2 regions of the Hominiventricola aquisgranensis genome follow, and region 1 is predicted to be linked to the other one. Evidence: riboswitches for the same ligand, from Rfam matches in the RefSeq annotation. Region 1 holds a riboswitch; the other holds the start of a gene.

Region 1 (7,444 bases):
TCAGCTTCACGATCTCTGGACGCATCAATTCCTCACGGGTGCGCGGATACTCTGCCGGAACTTCGATGGATTTCAGATGTGTGATCGGCATATTTTCTACGACCAGAATCCTGCTTGACAGGAAAACTGCCTCTTCCACATCATGAGTAATAAATAATACTGTCTTTTTTTCTCGTTCCCACTGTTCCAGCAGCCACTCCCGCATAGAAAGACGAGTCAGATAATCAAGGGCGGAAAAGGGCTCATCCAGAAGCAACAGATCTGATCCGGTCAGCACCGTTCTTGCAAATGCTGCCCGCTGTCGCATTCCACCGGATAATTCTTTGGGGGATTTCTTTCCCCAGTCTTTTAATCCAACCGATTCCAGTGCCTGATCTGCCCGCTGCTCCATCTCCACTTTACTGATTCCTCCCTGGATCTCCATAGGAAGCATCAGATTTTCTTTTACTGTTCTCCACGGAAACAACAGATCCTGCTGCGGCATATAACCACAGTAATTCTTCTGCTTTTCAATGGAAGTTCCATTCACCAGTACCGTTCCCTCTGCCGGTGTCAGAAGCTTGTTCACCAGTCGGAAGATCGTACTTTTTCCACATCCGGAAGGTCCGATCACGCACACAAACTCCCCAGCATCTACCGTAAATGACAGATGATCGATGATGGAAAAATCCTCGGAATCATACTGAAACCGCACGTTATCAAATGTCAGCATGATCTAACGCCTCATTTCCCAGGCCATATCCCAGAATGCCATCTCATAACGGGAACAAGCCATAAATATCTCTTCCAGATGCTGAAGCTGCTTCTCAGAATATCCATCAGACAGTCGATCCATCAGATCGATCAGCACCTGATTCTCTTCATGATAAGCATCTGCCACATAGCCACTGACCCATTCACCATAAAAAGGATGATTCAAAGCTTCCGGATGTTTTTCCACGATCTTCTTTGCGATCACTTCATAGCTCACTGCGCAGGAAAGAATGGCTGCAGCCACCTCTGCCTGACCTTCCTCGTAAGCTACCCTGAGCATATAAGAAGTATAGGAAAGATTATCAAGTGCCACATTTGCCGTCTCTGCTTCTTCTGGTGTGATGCCAAGACGCGCCATATAAGCTCTGTGGATATCCATCTCTCCATCCAGGATCGCATGGGTATAACCTGCAAACAGCTTCATGGCAGATAAGTCTTTTTCCTTGGCTGCTCCCAGGGCAAATACCTTCGTATAATCGATCAGATACAGATAATCCTGTATCATATAATATTTGAATTTTTCTTTGTCAAGGCTGCCGTCTGCAATTCCTTTTACAAATGGATGCTCATGGTAAGCCTCCCAGATCTCTTTAGATACATTCAGCAGTCTCTCCGTAGTCGTCATGCCTTCTCCTCCGCAAAGCCTTTTCCACGGAAATCAAATCCATGATCCATAGGTCCAGAACCATGTCCAAGGTCAAGCATCGCTGCCAGTGCGCCGGAAATATATGCTTTTGCACGCTCTACGGCTGTGTCCAGATCATAGCCTTTTGCCAGGTTGGAGGCAATGGCACTGGAAAGGGTACAACCGGTTCCATGAGTGTTCGGATTATCGATCCTTTTTCCATTGAACCACTTGTATCCACCGTCTCTGTACAGAAGATCGTTGGCATCATTCAGCTGATGTCCACCTTTGCACAGAACTGCACAGTGATAGGTCTCACTGATATATTTTGCAGCTTCTACCATATCCTCCGCCGTCTTCACTTCCATACCGGACAGAACCTCTGTCTCCGGAATGTTTGGTGTCAGTACGGTTGCCATGGGAAGAAGCTTTTCTTTCAATGCTCCAATGGCATCCTCACTGATCAGTCTTGATCCGCTGGTTGCCACCATCACCGGGTCCACTACAATATTTTCTGCTTTGTACTCTGTGAGCTTCTTCGCAATAGATTCAATTAATCCTGTGGAAGAAACCATTCCGATCTTCACTGCATCCGGACGAATATCCGTAAAAATGCTGTCGATCTCCTGCTCGAGGAACTCTGGTGTCACCTCGAAAATTCCCTGAACGCCGGTGGTATTCTGGGCTGTCAATGCTGTGATCGCACTCATGGCATATACTCCATTGGCAATCATCGTCTTCATATCAGCCTGGATTCCGGCGCCTCCGCTGGAATCACTTCCAGCGATCGTTAATGCTGTCTTCATTGTTGTTCTCCTTTCAACATCAATAACTTTTGTTCCGCGATACAAGGTGGTGCCCCCAATGTACCGCCGTAAAGCTTTACAACACAAAAATGGAAGTCCCCGCAGGCACTCCCATTCTATTACTTATCTCACAGTCGCTCCCTACGTTGGCATGATCCAAATCAGGTATACGGGTCCTGGCGGTATTCTCAGCCAGCTCTCAGTCTGCTTCACACAGACTCCCCGGTACTTCGTTATTCACTTTACACTACAGACTATACTCCCAAACGACAGATGTTGTCAAGTAGTTACGGGCAATTGGTAGGATGTTTTACCATGCATACCGTTCACACATGCCATTCACACGCGCCATTCATGTGTTTTGTAACCCCAGTTTATATTCTGTCCATATTCATGCTTTATCTTTAGACAATTACAGGGTAAAATAATTATATTCTACCAGAAATGAGGAAATAATCATGTTAAGCTATTATATTTCGCAGTTGCGATCCATTCTCTATGTGACACCTGTCATGCTGTTAGCCATCATCGTCCATGAATGTGCCCACGGCTGGGTCTCCGATAAGCTGGGCGATCCTACCCCCAGAATGTCCGGTCGTCTGACCTTGAATCCATTAAAACATCTGGATCCTATGGGAACACTCTGCCTGCTTGTCTTTCACATGGGCTGGGCCAATCCGGTTCCGATCAACCCTTATTACTATAAGGACCGGAAGAAAGGCCTGATCCTGGTCTCTCTTGCCGGTCCCATTGCAAATATGCTGCTGGCATGTATCTCCATTTTGCTGGAGGGTCTGCTACTGCTCTATGCTCCAAACACTGTCTTCTTCCAGACTTTAGCCGTTCTGTTCTGGTATTCTGCTGTACTGAACGTAGGTCTTGGCGTTTTTAACCTGATTCCCATCCCACCGCTGGATGGATCCCATGTGCTGGGTGAGCTGTCAGACAAAGCAGCGGAAATCTATAATCGCTACCGTCCCTATTGGAGCATCGTACTGATCCTGCTCCTGATATCCGGCGTCTTAAGCCGTCCGCTGACCGTCATTGACAACGCTGTCCTCTCCGGCATGCAGACAGCTATTTTCAATCTGCTGTCCCTGCTGGTACACACCGGAAATGCGATGAGTGGTGTTCTGTAAGATTTTATTGTTCCTGCTGTCTGATGTCTGTCACATATCCATCCGTAAGGTCAGATGTCAGATTGCAGGTATTTCCTAAGTCAAAATACATTTCTCCAAGCTTTTCTTCCGGTACGGCAAATGCCCAGTGTACGGTCACTGTCTCTCCAGGTGCAAGAGAATCAATATAGTTATTTGAACGTTCTCCACCTTTCACATCGTACAATCCTACCTCCGTATTAAAGGAATGATTGTCCACAGCCACATAGGTCCATGCGTCATTCTCTGAAGGGGTCTGGGTATCCGCTCTCCAGATCTTTGCCACAGTTCCAGCCGGTTCCAGAATGTTGATCGTTCCATTGAACATAATGTCTTTCCATGTTTCTGTACCAGTATTGGTATAATCCACGGTCACGCAGACCAGCTTCTGCGGCTCTTCTTCCGTCCGGATCACCTGATCCAGCGTATTGACTCCATCTCCTTCTTTCACATAAGTAAGTATGACGGGAAGCAGCGTTCCATCTGATGCAAAAGCCTGCTTATCATCCTCTCCCAGCATGGAATCTGACAACATGGATCGATTATCCCCGATCTGGACATCTGTTACCTTTGCAGTCAGTCCTGGATGCTTTTCCAGATCGTTTTCTGATATATCCAGTACGTCTCCCATTGGATGTGCTTTTTCCAGGCTCTCCATGGATACCGATGTGACAGGAAGGTTCGATTCATCTATCATCTCCTGTCCTTCATCCGCAGTCAGATAACTGCTCCAGTTATAGCACATCATCACATCTTTATCGTCGGACTGTTCCACGGGTGTCAATGTCACATGCTCCGCGATCTGGATAGCATCCTCTTTTGACACATCTGATGCCGCTGTCATCTCCAGCACCAGATGAAGCTCCGGGTACGCCACATAGAGCTGCTGGTTAAATGCAAGTCCATCTCCCAGTGCCTGCTGTCCCAGGTATATACCTTCTCTGCCATTGATATTCAATGTTTCACTCTCTACCACCTGTTGTGTCAGCATTTCAAAAGCGGAGTCTCCCGTATCCATATAGTAACAGAGCATGCTCACGCCACCCTGCGCATAAGTATCTTCAAAACTATATTTTCCTTCCTCTGTCTGCACCATTCCGTCCGGCAGCCACTTGGCAGTCAGCCTCACATAATGGTTTTCTCCTGTCGGCTGCATAGTTTCATTTTCTGTTCCTGCTTCTTTTTCCTGCGTTGTCTTCACTGCATAGGTTCCCACCTGCTTACTCTTCATCCGATATAAAACACCTGCAAATGCGGTGGTTCCCAGTGCCAGAGTTGCTGCCAGCACAGCGATCATCACTCGGCGGCCTATGAATTTTCCTGTTTTTTTCTGTAACTGCTGTTCTACTTCCTGCTCTATCATCTTCCGCATAGCATCCGGCATCTTCGGAAATTCCTGATTCATATTTTCCAGCTTCATCGTTCATCCTCCCTTTTAACCTTCTTTGGATAATTCTTCCTTCAGCTTTGTCCTCGCTCTGGCAAGCCGGTTCTTCACCGCACTTTCTGTCACTCTTGTCATTCTGGCAATCTCCCGAATGCTGTATCCTTCCATATAATACAGAGTCACCGCCAGTCTTGCTTCCTCTGTAAGCCTCATCAACGCCCCATAAAGATCTGAATAATCCTGTCTCTCCATCCACGGCTCTTCCCGTTCACAGGTCTCCAGTGATATGATTTTCTTTTCCTTACGCATGATTCCATAGCATTCATTGATCAGAATACGGATTAGCCAGGTCTTTGCATACGTGTCCTGTTTTAACGTTCTAATCTTGTCAAATGCTTTTGCGATGGTCTCCTGAATGGCATCCTGACAATCTGCATCATTATAGAGCAATGATTTCGCCACATGATACATGCTGTCCTCCGATGCCAGGATCAGCTGACCCAGTTGTTCTCTTTTCATAGTATCCTTCCCGCCGGCTTTTTTGTATTTACATAGATTAGATGCCTGCCGCCTCCATTTGGTCGCGGTGTTTTTTAAATTATTTTCACCCAAAAGAAGAAAGAGCAAAAAGAAACTATTACATTTCTTTTCACTCTTTTTACAATTCTTCTCTTATTTCAAAATCAATTCCACCGGACAGTGATCACTGCCAAACTGATCCGACAGAATCTTGCTGTCTTCGATCCGGTCCTCCATTCCTTCGGACACCAGGAAATAGTCAATACGCCAGCCTGCATTCCTCTCTCTTGCCTTGAAACGGTAAGACCACCAGCTGTAAGCTTCTGTCTGCTCCGGATACAGATACCGGAAGGAATCCACAAATCCGCTTGCCAGCAGTTCCCGCATCTTATCACGTTCCTGATCAGAAAATCCTGCATTTCCACGGTTGGATTTTGGATTCTTCAGATCAATTTCTTCCTTTGCTACATTCATGTCCCCAGTCACGATCACCGGCTTTTTCTCTTTGAGTGCACCTACATAAGCGCGGAAATCATCCTCCCACTCCATTCGATAATCGATCCTTTTTAATCCATCCTGTGCATTGGGTACATAGACGCACACCAGATAATACTCTGGATATTCCACTGTGATGGCACGACCTTCTGTATTGTGTTTGTCCTCAAATCCCAGATCATAGCTTACAGACAAAGGCTTTTCCTTCGTCAGCACAGCTGTTCCTGAGTAACCTTTTTTCACCGCACTGTTCCAGTACACATCATATCCGGGAAAGTCAAAATCCGCCTGATGAGGCTGCATCTTCGTCTCCTGTAAACACAACACATCCGGCTGCTCCCTCTCCAGGAACTCCCGGAATCCTTTTTCCATACATGCCCGAAGACCGTTCACATTCCATGAATATAATTTTGTCATTGCCGTTCCTCCCACTGTGTTTTCATCATTGTCAGATCATGAAATCTCCAGATCTCTCCCATCAGATGATAATCTGTACAGGTTCCTGTCTTTTGAAATCCCAACCGTTCATAGCAGTGTGCCGCAGTTATATTATTTTCAAATACGCCCAGTGACACCTGCTCCACCTTCAAAATGGTAAATGCATACGTCAGTGCCAGTGTCAGCATCTGTGTGCCGTATCCTTTCCCACGGATCAATGGATCTACGATAATGCAGCCAAATTTCAAATGTCTCTGCTCCGTATCTAAGAACTGCATCAGCAGATGCCCCACCACTTTTGTATCATCCAGCATCGTCATCTGCCAGAAATCATCCTTCATGCGGAAGGAATCATAAAAATTATTGATATCATCGGCTGTCACCGGATAATGATCGTACCGCCCGGCACACCATTTCCAGAATCCTGCTTCATCGGTCAGCCACTGTACAAGTGACTGTGCATCGCAGGGCTTATAAGGGCGTAATCGCAGCATATCTCTTTCTCCATCTCATCTGTTTTCACTTAGATAACAAAAACGCAGGAAACGACTTTAGAATCTCTAAAGCAGCCCTGCGTCTGTTTCTGAAAGTAACTTCCAGTCTTATTTCTTATAAATACAACAAGCAAAACGATAAGCCGGGTTATGTCGTTGGACAATCATCTATCTAGACGTACCGTTACCGGCACGTTCAAGCAACCTACCTGAAGCTGGCGGGCCACCATATGCTTCTGCTTGGTCTTGCTTCGGATGGGGTTTACATGTGCCCCGTCTGTTACCAGCCGGGCGGTAGTCTCTTACACTGCCTTTCCACCCTTACCCGTCCCTTGCGGAACTGGCGGTTTATCTCTGTTGCACTGGCCTTGGAGTCGCCTCCACCGGACGTTATCCGGCATCCTGCCCTGTGAAGCCCGGACTTTCCTCACCTGATATAATCAGCCGCGATTGTCTGTCTTACTTGTCGTAGAGTCTATTGTAACGTACTTTTTCCGACTTGTCTATGGGAAATTTTTAATTTTCTGCACTTTCTGCGCTTTTCTTCTTCGGCTTCAATATCGCCAGAAGCATGCCACATACACCCCAGCCAAGCATCCAGAGCCATTTATGGTATCCGTAAATAAGAATTACGTTACCTAAAATACCCGAAGCAAAATTAAAAGATACAGAATCACCGGGTCGCATATTTTCTACCATCTTCTTATATATCCACTGTTCATATCCATAGCGAATACATTCCACTGTCATTACAATCCCATAGGCAACTA
Region 2 (7,444 bases), on a different contig from region 1:
GACACTGGCTATGACTGGTATGGCTGATAAGAAGTTTGCAATCGTTGTATCCGCACTTGACTGTACCGGATGCGGCTCCTGTGCAAACGTATGCCCGGGCAAGAAGGGTGCAAAAGCTCTCGATATGCAGAATATGGAAGCAAATGCAGCTTGCCAGAGCGCATTCGATTACGCTGTAACTCTTCCGGAGAAAGCAGACGTTATCGCAAAATTCAAAGAGGCTACCGTAAAAGGATCTCAGTTCAAGACTCCGCTGCTTGAGTTCTCAGGCGCATGTGCAGGCTGTGGTGAGACCCCGTACGCTAAACTGATCACCCAGCTGTTTGGTGACAGAATGTATATCGCAAACGCAACAGGATGCTCCTCTATCTGGGGTAACTCCTCACCGTCCACTCCTTACACTGTAAACGAGAAGGGACATGGTCCTGCATGGTCCAACTCCCTGTTCGAGGATGCAGCTGAGTTTGGTTACGGTATGCTGCTCGCTCAGAACGCTATCCGTGGCGGACTGAAAGAGAAAATTGAGGATATCGTTGCTAACGGTCAGAACGCAGATGTAAAAGCTGCAGCTCAGGAATGGCTTGATACTTATGGAGTAGGTGCTACCAATGGCACTGCAACCGATAAGCTGGTAGCTGCTCTGGAAGCTTGCGGATGTGACAAGGGCAAAGAGATCCTTGCACAGAAAGACTTCCTCGCTAAGAAATCCCAGTGGATCTTCGGTGGTGACGGATGGGCTTACGATATCGGATTCGGCGGCGTTGACCATGTACTTGCTTCCGGCAAAGACATCAACGTAATGGTATTCGATACTGAGGTTTACTCCAACACAGGTGGACAGTCTTCTAAGGCTACCCCGACTGGTGCAGTAGCACAGTTCGCAGCTGGTGGTAAAGAGACCAAGAAGAAAGATCTGGCTTCTATCGCTATGAGCTATGGTTATGTATATGTAGCACAGATCTCCATGGGTGCTGACTTCAATCAGTGCGTAAAAGCAATCGCAGAGGCAGAGGCATATCCGGGACCGTCCCTGATCATCGCTTACGCTCCGTGTATCAACCATGGTATCAAGAAAGGTATGAGCAAAGCTCAGACCGAGGAGCAGCTGGCTGTTGAGGCTGGTTACTGGCATTGCTTCCGTTTCAACCCGGCTCTGGCAGCAGAGGGCAAGGATGCATTTGCACTGGATTCCAAGACTCCGACTGGCGATTTCCAGGCATTCCTGGATGGCGAGGTTCGTTACAACTCTCTGAAGAGAGCAAATCCGCAGAGAGCAGAAGAACTGTTTACCAGATCCGAGAGCGAGTACAAGGCAAGATATGCTTACCTGAACAAACTCAAAACTCTGTACGGCGGAGACGCAGAATAATCTGTATTAACAAGAAGGATATGCTTTCGGGCATATCCTTCTTTTTTTCTTGCATAAAAAGAAAGATATGGGTATGATATCTGGTAGATAGAATTTCTTTTTTGGAGGACGAAACGATGACAAAACCAACTTTGGTAATTATGGCAGCTGGAATGGGAAGCCGCTACGGTGGATTAAAACAGATTGATCCCATTGATCCACAGGGACATATTATTATGGATTATTCCATCTATGATGCAGTACAGGCCGGATTTGGAAAAGTAATATTTATCATTAAAAAAGAAAACGAAGCAGATTTTCGCGAGAGCATCGGCAATCGCATGGAGAAACGTATTCCGGTGGAGTATGTATTTCAGGATCTTCACAACATTCCGGAAGGTTATGAAGTGCCGGAAGGACGTGTAAAACCATGGGGAACCGGCCATGCCGTATTGTCCTGTCTGCCGGTGGTGGATGGACCGTTTGCTGTGATCAATGCAGATGATTATTATGGACAGGAGGCATTCCGTCTGATCCATGATTTTCTGGTAAATACCAAAGATGGAGAGAAATATCAGTATGCCATGGTAGGTTATCTTTTGAAAAATACACTGACCGAGAATGGTCACGTGGCCCGTGGTGTCTGCGAGACAGATGAGAATCACAAGCTCACTGCAATCACAGAGAGAACCAGAATTGAGCGTCGTGCAGAAGGACCGGCTTATACAGAGGATGATGGTGCTACCTGGCACAGCCTTCCGGAAGACGCACCGGTATCCATGAATCTGTGGGGATTCTCTGCAAGTATTTTAAAAGAACTGAAAGAGCGTTTCCCAGTATTTCTCGATGAGAATCTAAAGAAAAATCCGCTGAAATGCGAATATTTCCTTCCATTTGTGGTAGATGAACTGATCCGAGAAGGAAAGGCAGAAGTAACTGTATTGAAATCCCATGACCGCTGGCACGGAGTTACCTATAAGGAAGATAAACCGGTCGTTATGAAAGCAATGCAGGATCTGAAAGATGCAGGAAAATATCCGCAGAATTTGTGGGAGGAGTAGAATATGTGTACAGCAGCAACTTATCAGACAAAAGATTTTTATATGGGACGTACATTGGATTATGAATTCTCTTATGGAGAACAGATAGCGATCATTCCACGTAATTATCCGATCAAGTTTCATTATGCAGGTACTATGGAGCATCATTATGCCTGCATTGGTATGGCACATGTAGCAAATGGATATCCATTGTATTATGATGCAGCAAATGAAAAAGGACTTGGTATGGCAGGCCTCAATTTTGTCGGTAATGCTGCATATGCTGACGTAGATAATGAAAAAGAAAATGTAGCACAGTATGAGTTTATTCCCTGGATACTGACACAATGTGCAACTGTGGAAGATGCAAAGAAAAAACTGAAGGAAATGAATCTGACAGGGATTCCGTTCAGTGCACAGCTGCCGACGGCACAGCTTCACTGGATCATTGCAGATAAAGATGGCTGCATTGTGGTAGAGTCCATGGCAGACGGGCTTCATGTATATGATAACCCGGCAGGGGTTCTGACAAATAATCCGCCATTTCCGCAGCAGATGTTTTTGATGAATCAATATATGAATTTATCACCGAAGCAGCCGGAAAATCTGTTTTCTGATAAACTTCCGCTTACCACTTACAGCAGAGGAATGGGTGCGCTGGGACTGCCTGGAGATCTGTCATCCACTTCCCGTTTTGCCAGAGTGGCATTTACCAGACTTAATTCCCGGTCTGAAGATACAGAAAAAGCAAGTGTCAGCCAGTTTTTTCATATCTTAGGGTCTGTAGACCAGCAGAGAGGATGCTGTGAGGTGGCAGAAGGTAAGTATGAGATCACCATCTATACTTCCTGCTGTAATACAACCAAAGGTATCTATTATTATACAACTTATGAGAATCCGCAGATCACAGCTGTGAATATGCATGCAACAGATCTTAACGGAACAGAAGTTGTCAGCTATCCGATGTTACAGGATACAGAGATCCGCTATCAGAATTAAGAAAAACTTTAACTTTCTTTCCTGCGGATTGTGGTAAAATATCCATATTCAAGGATAAAAGCGGAGATGTAAAGCATATCCGCAGGAGGAAGTAAGATGAAAAAGAAAGTAATTATGCTTAGTATGCTGGCAATCACAGCAGCGATGCTGACAGCGTGCTCAGACAAAAATGATGCAGCAGATGTGCCGGAAGTTTCACAGGCAGAAAAAAGTATAGAAAATACGGATACAGATTCATCTGCAGAAGCAGCGGAGGAATCCACAGAGAATGTCGAAAAAGATTCGGAGGTCAAGGGTTCAGACTATGTGATGCCCGAAGAGTACCAGAATGTTCTGGATAAATACAAGACGATGATTACAGAAAAATGGGATGTGAGTAAAGCATTTGATGAAGGAATGTCTTCTATGGTGTCAGAGTTTTGTAATATGGATGCACAGGATCAGATCGGTTATACTCTGTATGATCTGGATGCAGATGGACAGCCGGAGCTGTTGATTGGTGAAATGGATACAGAATTACCGGCAAACAGGATTATTTTTGATGCGTATACTTTGAAGGATGGAAATGCTGTTCAGATATTTGAAAGTGAATCCAGAAACCGTTATTATCTTGTGGAAGATGAAGCAGGAGCGATCCTGATCGCAAATGAGGGATACAATGGTGCGGCGAGCTCCGGATGGTTATATTACACAGTGTCAGGGGATCGGCTTACAGTTCAGCAGGCAATCATGTATGATGCAGCAGCAGATGAAGAAAATCCATGGTTTATGGCATATGATGATGACTGGGATACTTCTAATGATGAGCCAGTGGATGAAGATATGGCACAGTCTGTAATCAATTCTTATACGGACAATTATGCAAAGCTTGATTGGACAATACTTGTACAGGAATAACATATAATATGAACAAAGAAGGATAGATGACAATGAAGAAGAAATATTTAGCTGTATTTATGATGGCAACAGCATTGACATTAACGGCATGTGGAGCAAAAGATACAGCAGAAGATTCTCAGCAGGCAGAAGAACAGGTGACAGATACTGCAGATGAAACCACAGCAGAGGCTTCACAGGATACAGAAGATACAGAGAATGGTGAAACTGCAGAGAACAATGAGAATATGATCACGGAGCTGACGGCTAATACTGCAGCGGAAATCTCAGGCAAAGAATTTACGTTGAAGACGGAACGGGCATATTCGGATGACGATGAGATTATTGCAGTTACAGCTGTGTATGGAGATCAGGAACTGAAACTGGATGAAAGTCTCTATGTGAATGGGGTCTATGAGGTATCTCTGGATGGTCAGGAATATGTGATGACAGAGACCACTACCTTTGATGACTATGGAATGATTTATCTTGTGAAGCTGGATGAGAGTGGAGTGACACTGGTATCCACACAGGACGGACATCTGCGTGAGGTTCCAGCAGATCCGACCGAAGGATTTGAAATTGAATCCAAGGTAGATGTGCTTGGAACCTATGGTGGAATAAGAACCTATTTCATACAGGATGACAAACTGACTGCCAATGATACTATCTATGAATTTGCAGGAGATCCATCAGGAGAGCTTCCGAAGCTGACAGTCAAGGGATCGATCCGATGCAGACTGGAAGGCGGCAATACGACTCTGGAAGCAGGTGATGTGATCATTCCGCAGGCATATTCACCGGATGATGGTACTTTCTATTTTGAACTGCCGGATGGAACTGCAGGAAATCTTCTAGTTGATTTGTCTCCCGATGGATCAGAAGGTCAGATGACGTATTCCGGTACTATCGGTGGCGTGGATGAGAATGAGTTGTTCGAAAACCTTCCTTATGCGGGCTAAAAAACACTTGCAATAGAAGAAATGCAGCGTTACAATAGGTAGGACAATTGAAGGCAGGGGAGCTTGTATGACAGGCTGAGAGGAAGGTAGACCTTCGACCCTTTAACCTGATGCGGATAATGCCGACGTAGGAAGTGGATATGATTTTTTGAGGCACCGCATTGAGTGGTGCCTCTTTTGGGCAAAGAATACAGTATTTTCTCTGTACAACAAAGGAGTGTAGGAACATGAAAAAAATTACAACGAAAAAAATGGCATTAACTGCTATGCTTGCGTGCCTTGCATTTGTGCTGAACACATTTGTATATTTTCCGGCTATGGCACCTTTTCAGCATTTTGTTGATGTGCTGGCAGCTGTTCTGGTAGGTCCCTGGTATGGATTTGCGGCATCCTTGCTTTGTGGAATCATGCGGATGATGTCCGGCAGAACCATTCAGGCGGTAACCGGGGCAATCTTTGGACCTGTTCTTGGTGGATTGATTTATCGGAAAACAAAAAATATCTATCTGGTATTTGTTGGTGAAGTGTTTGGAACCGGAGTGATCGGTGCCTGTGCTTCTTATCCGCTGATGAAGATGTTCTATGGACTGGATGCTCAGTCTCCGTTTTACTATATTCCGTTCTATACACCGTCAGCTATTGTGGGAGCAGCCATGGGTGTGGTTGTAGTTCTGATCCTGAAGAAGACAGGGGTGCTGAACCGCATGCAGAATGAACTTTCATAGGAGGAAGACAAATGACCAAATTTGCAGAGGTACTGCGTAAGGTTCATGAAATGGAACCGCGTGTGCAGTGCATCACTAACTTTGTGACAGTCAATGACTGCGCAAATATCATCCTGGCGGCGGGCGGAACTCCGTCCATGGCAGATCATATTGATGAAGTGGCAGAAGCATTGTCCTGCGTACAGGCGCTGGTATGTAACATGGGAGCCATCGCATTGACGGATTCTATGATCGTCGGTGGAAAAGAGGCAAACCGACGGAAGATTCCGGTGGTGCTGGATCCGGTAGCAGTAGGTGGCACACAGCTTCGTAGAGATGCAGCAAAGAGGCTGTTGGAGGAAGTTCATTTTACTGCGATCCGGGGAAATGCATCAGAGATCCGCTACTTGGCCGGTCAGCAGACCACAGGTGCTGGCGTAGATGTAAGTGATCTGGATGCCATCACAGAAGAAAATCTTCCAGAAGCTCAGGAGATGATCAAGAATCTTGCAAAAAGTCTTGGAACAGTGATCGCAGTTTCCGGAGTGATCGACCTGGTATCCGACGGGGAACGAACCATGGTTTTGAGAAATGGATGCGCGACCATGTCACGGATCACAGGAAGTGGGTGTATGCTGACTTCCATGATCGGTGCATTTGTGGGAGCGGCTGCAGAGGATCCATTTACAGCAACCTGTGCGGCTATGGCGGCTATGGGAATTGCCGGAGAGATCGCGGAGAAAAAGAGAATAAAAAATGGCACGGGAAATGCTACTTTCCGTACAGATTTGATCGATGCGGTCTTTAATCTGACGGAAGAGGAACTTACGAAAGGGGCACGTTATGAAATTTTCTAAAGAAGAGATACAGAATTCCATGTTGCTGTATGCAGTCACTGACCGTATGTGGCTGAAGGATGGAGAAGGACTGACAGATGTATGCAGAAAAGTACTGGAGAATGGTGCGACGTTTCTGCAGATCCGTGAAAAAGATCTGGATGAAAATACCTTCGAACAGGAGGCAGAGGCACTGAAAGAGCTGTGTGCCTCTTACAGAGTACCTTATGTAGTCAATGACAGTGTAGAGATCGCCATGGACATTGATGCAGATGGTGTTCATGTAGGACAATCTGATATCAAAGGACGCGACATCCGTGCGATGATCGGACCGGATAAGATTCTGGGAATCTCCGCAGGAACAGTAGAAGAAGCACAGGCAGCAGAAAAAGCCGGTGCAGACTATATTGGAGTTGGTGCGGTATTTGGCACAAGCACCAAGAAAAACGCCAGAAATCTGTCGCTGGAGAAGTTGCAGGAGATCAGCAGTTCTGTAAGCATTCCGGTGGTAGCCATTGGAGGAATCAATGCATCCAATCTGATGGAGCTTGCAGGCAGCGGTGTAGACGGTGTAGCGGTGGTATCTGCCATCTTTGCAGCCAAGGATCCAGGTCAGGCGACCAGAGAGCTGAAAGTGCTGGCACAGAAAATGGTGGAATATGAATAAAAAATACGCAAT

Evidence for each region. Region 1 has a riboswitch for thiamine pyrophosphate ahead of thiD (bifunctional hydroxymethylpyrimidine kinase/phosphomethylpyrimidine kinase). Riboswitches for the same ligand answer to the same signal wherever they lie in the genome.
Region 2: it holds a riboswitch for thiamine pyrophosphate, as region 1 does, so the genes downstream of both, thiW (energy coupling factor transporter S component ThiW) here and thiD (bifunctional hydroxymethylpyrimidine kinase/phosphomethylpyrimidine kinase) in region 1, are expected to answer to the same signal.

Annotation. Positions count from the first base shown of each region.
Region 1 covers NZ_JBBMFC010000006.1:105,845-113,288, reverse strand. The annotation lists gene WMO62_RS04975 (ABC transporter ATP-binding protein) at 1-712, opposite strand, end outside; gene tenA (thiaminase II) at 716-1,378, opposite strand; gene thiD (bifunctional hydroxymethylpyrimidine kinase/phosphomethylpyrimidine kinase) at 1,375-2,184, opposite strand; TPP riboswitch at 2,305-2,419, opposite strand; gene WMO62_RS04960 (site-2 protease family protein) at 2,643-3,323, shown strand; gene WMO62_RS04955 (hypothetical protein) at 3,328-4,761, opposite strand; gene WMO62_RS04950 (RNA polymerase sigma factor) at 4,777-5,247, opposite strand; gene WMO62_RS04945 (exodeoxyribonuclease III) at 5,401-6,159, opposite strand; gene WMO62_RS04940 (GNAT family N-acetyltransferase) at 6,156-6,674, opposite strand; RNA gene rnpB (RNase P RNA component class A) at 6,798-7,140, opposite strand; gene WMO62_RS04930 (helix-turn-helix domain-containing protein) at 7,191-7,444, opposite strand, start outside.
Region 2 covers NZ_JBBMFC010000003.1:61,080-68,523, forward strand. The annotation lists gene nifJ (pyruvate:ferredoxin (flavodoxin) oxidoreductase) at 1-1,369, shown strand, start outside; gene WMO62_RS02230 (nucleotidyltransferase family protein) at 1,486-2,409, shown strand; gene bsh (choloylglycine hydrolase) at 2,413-3,387, shown strand; gene WMO62_RS02240 (hypothetical protein) at 3,484-4,284, shown strand; gene WMO62_RS02245 (hypothetical protein) at 4,317-5,225, shown strand; TPP riboswitch at 5,271-5,376, shown strand; gene thiW (energy coupling factor transporter S component ThiW) at 5,453-5,950, shown strand; gene thiM (hydroxyethylthiazole kinase) at 5,962-6,786, shown strand; gene thiE (thiamine phosphate synthase) at 6,773-7,432, shown strand; gene WMO62_RS02265 (HAD family hydrolase) at 7,425-7,444, shown strand, end outside.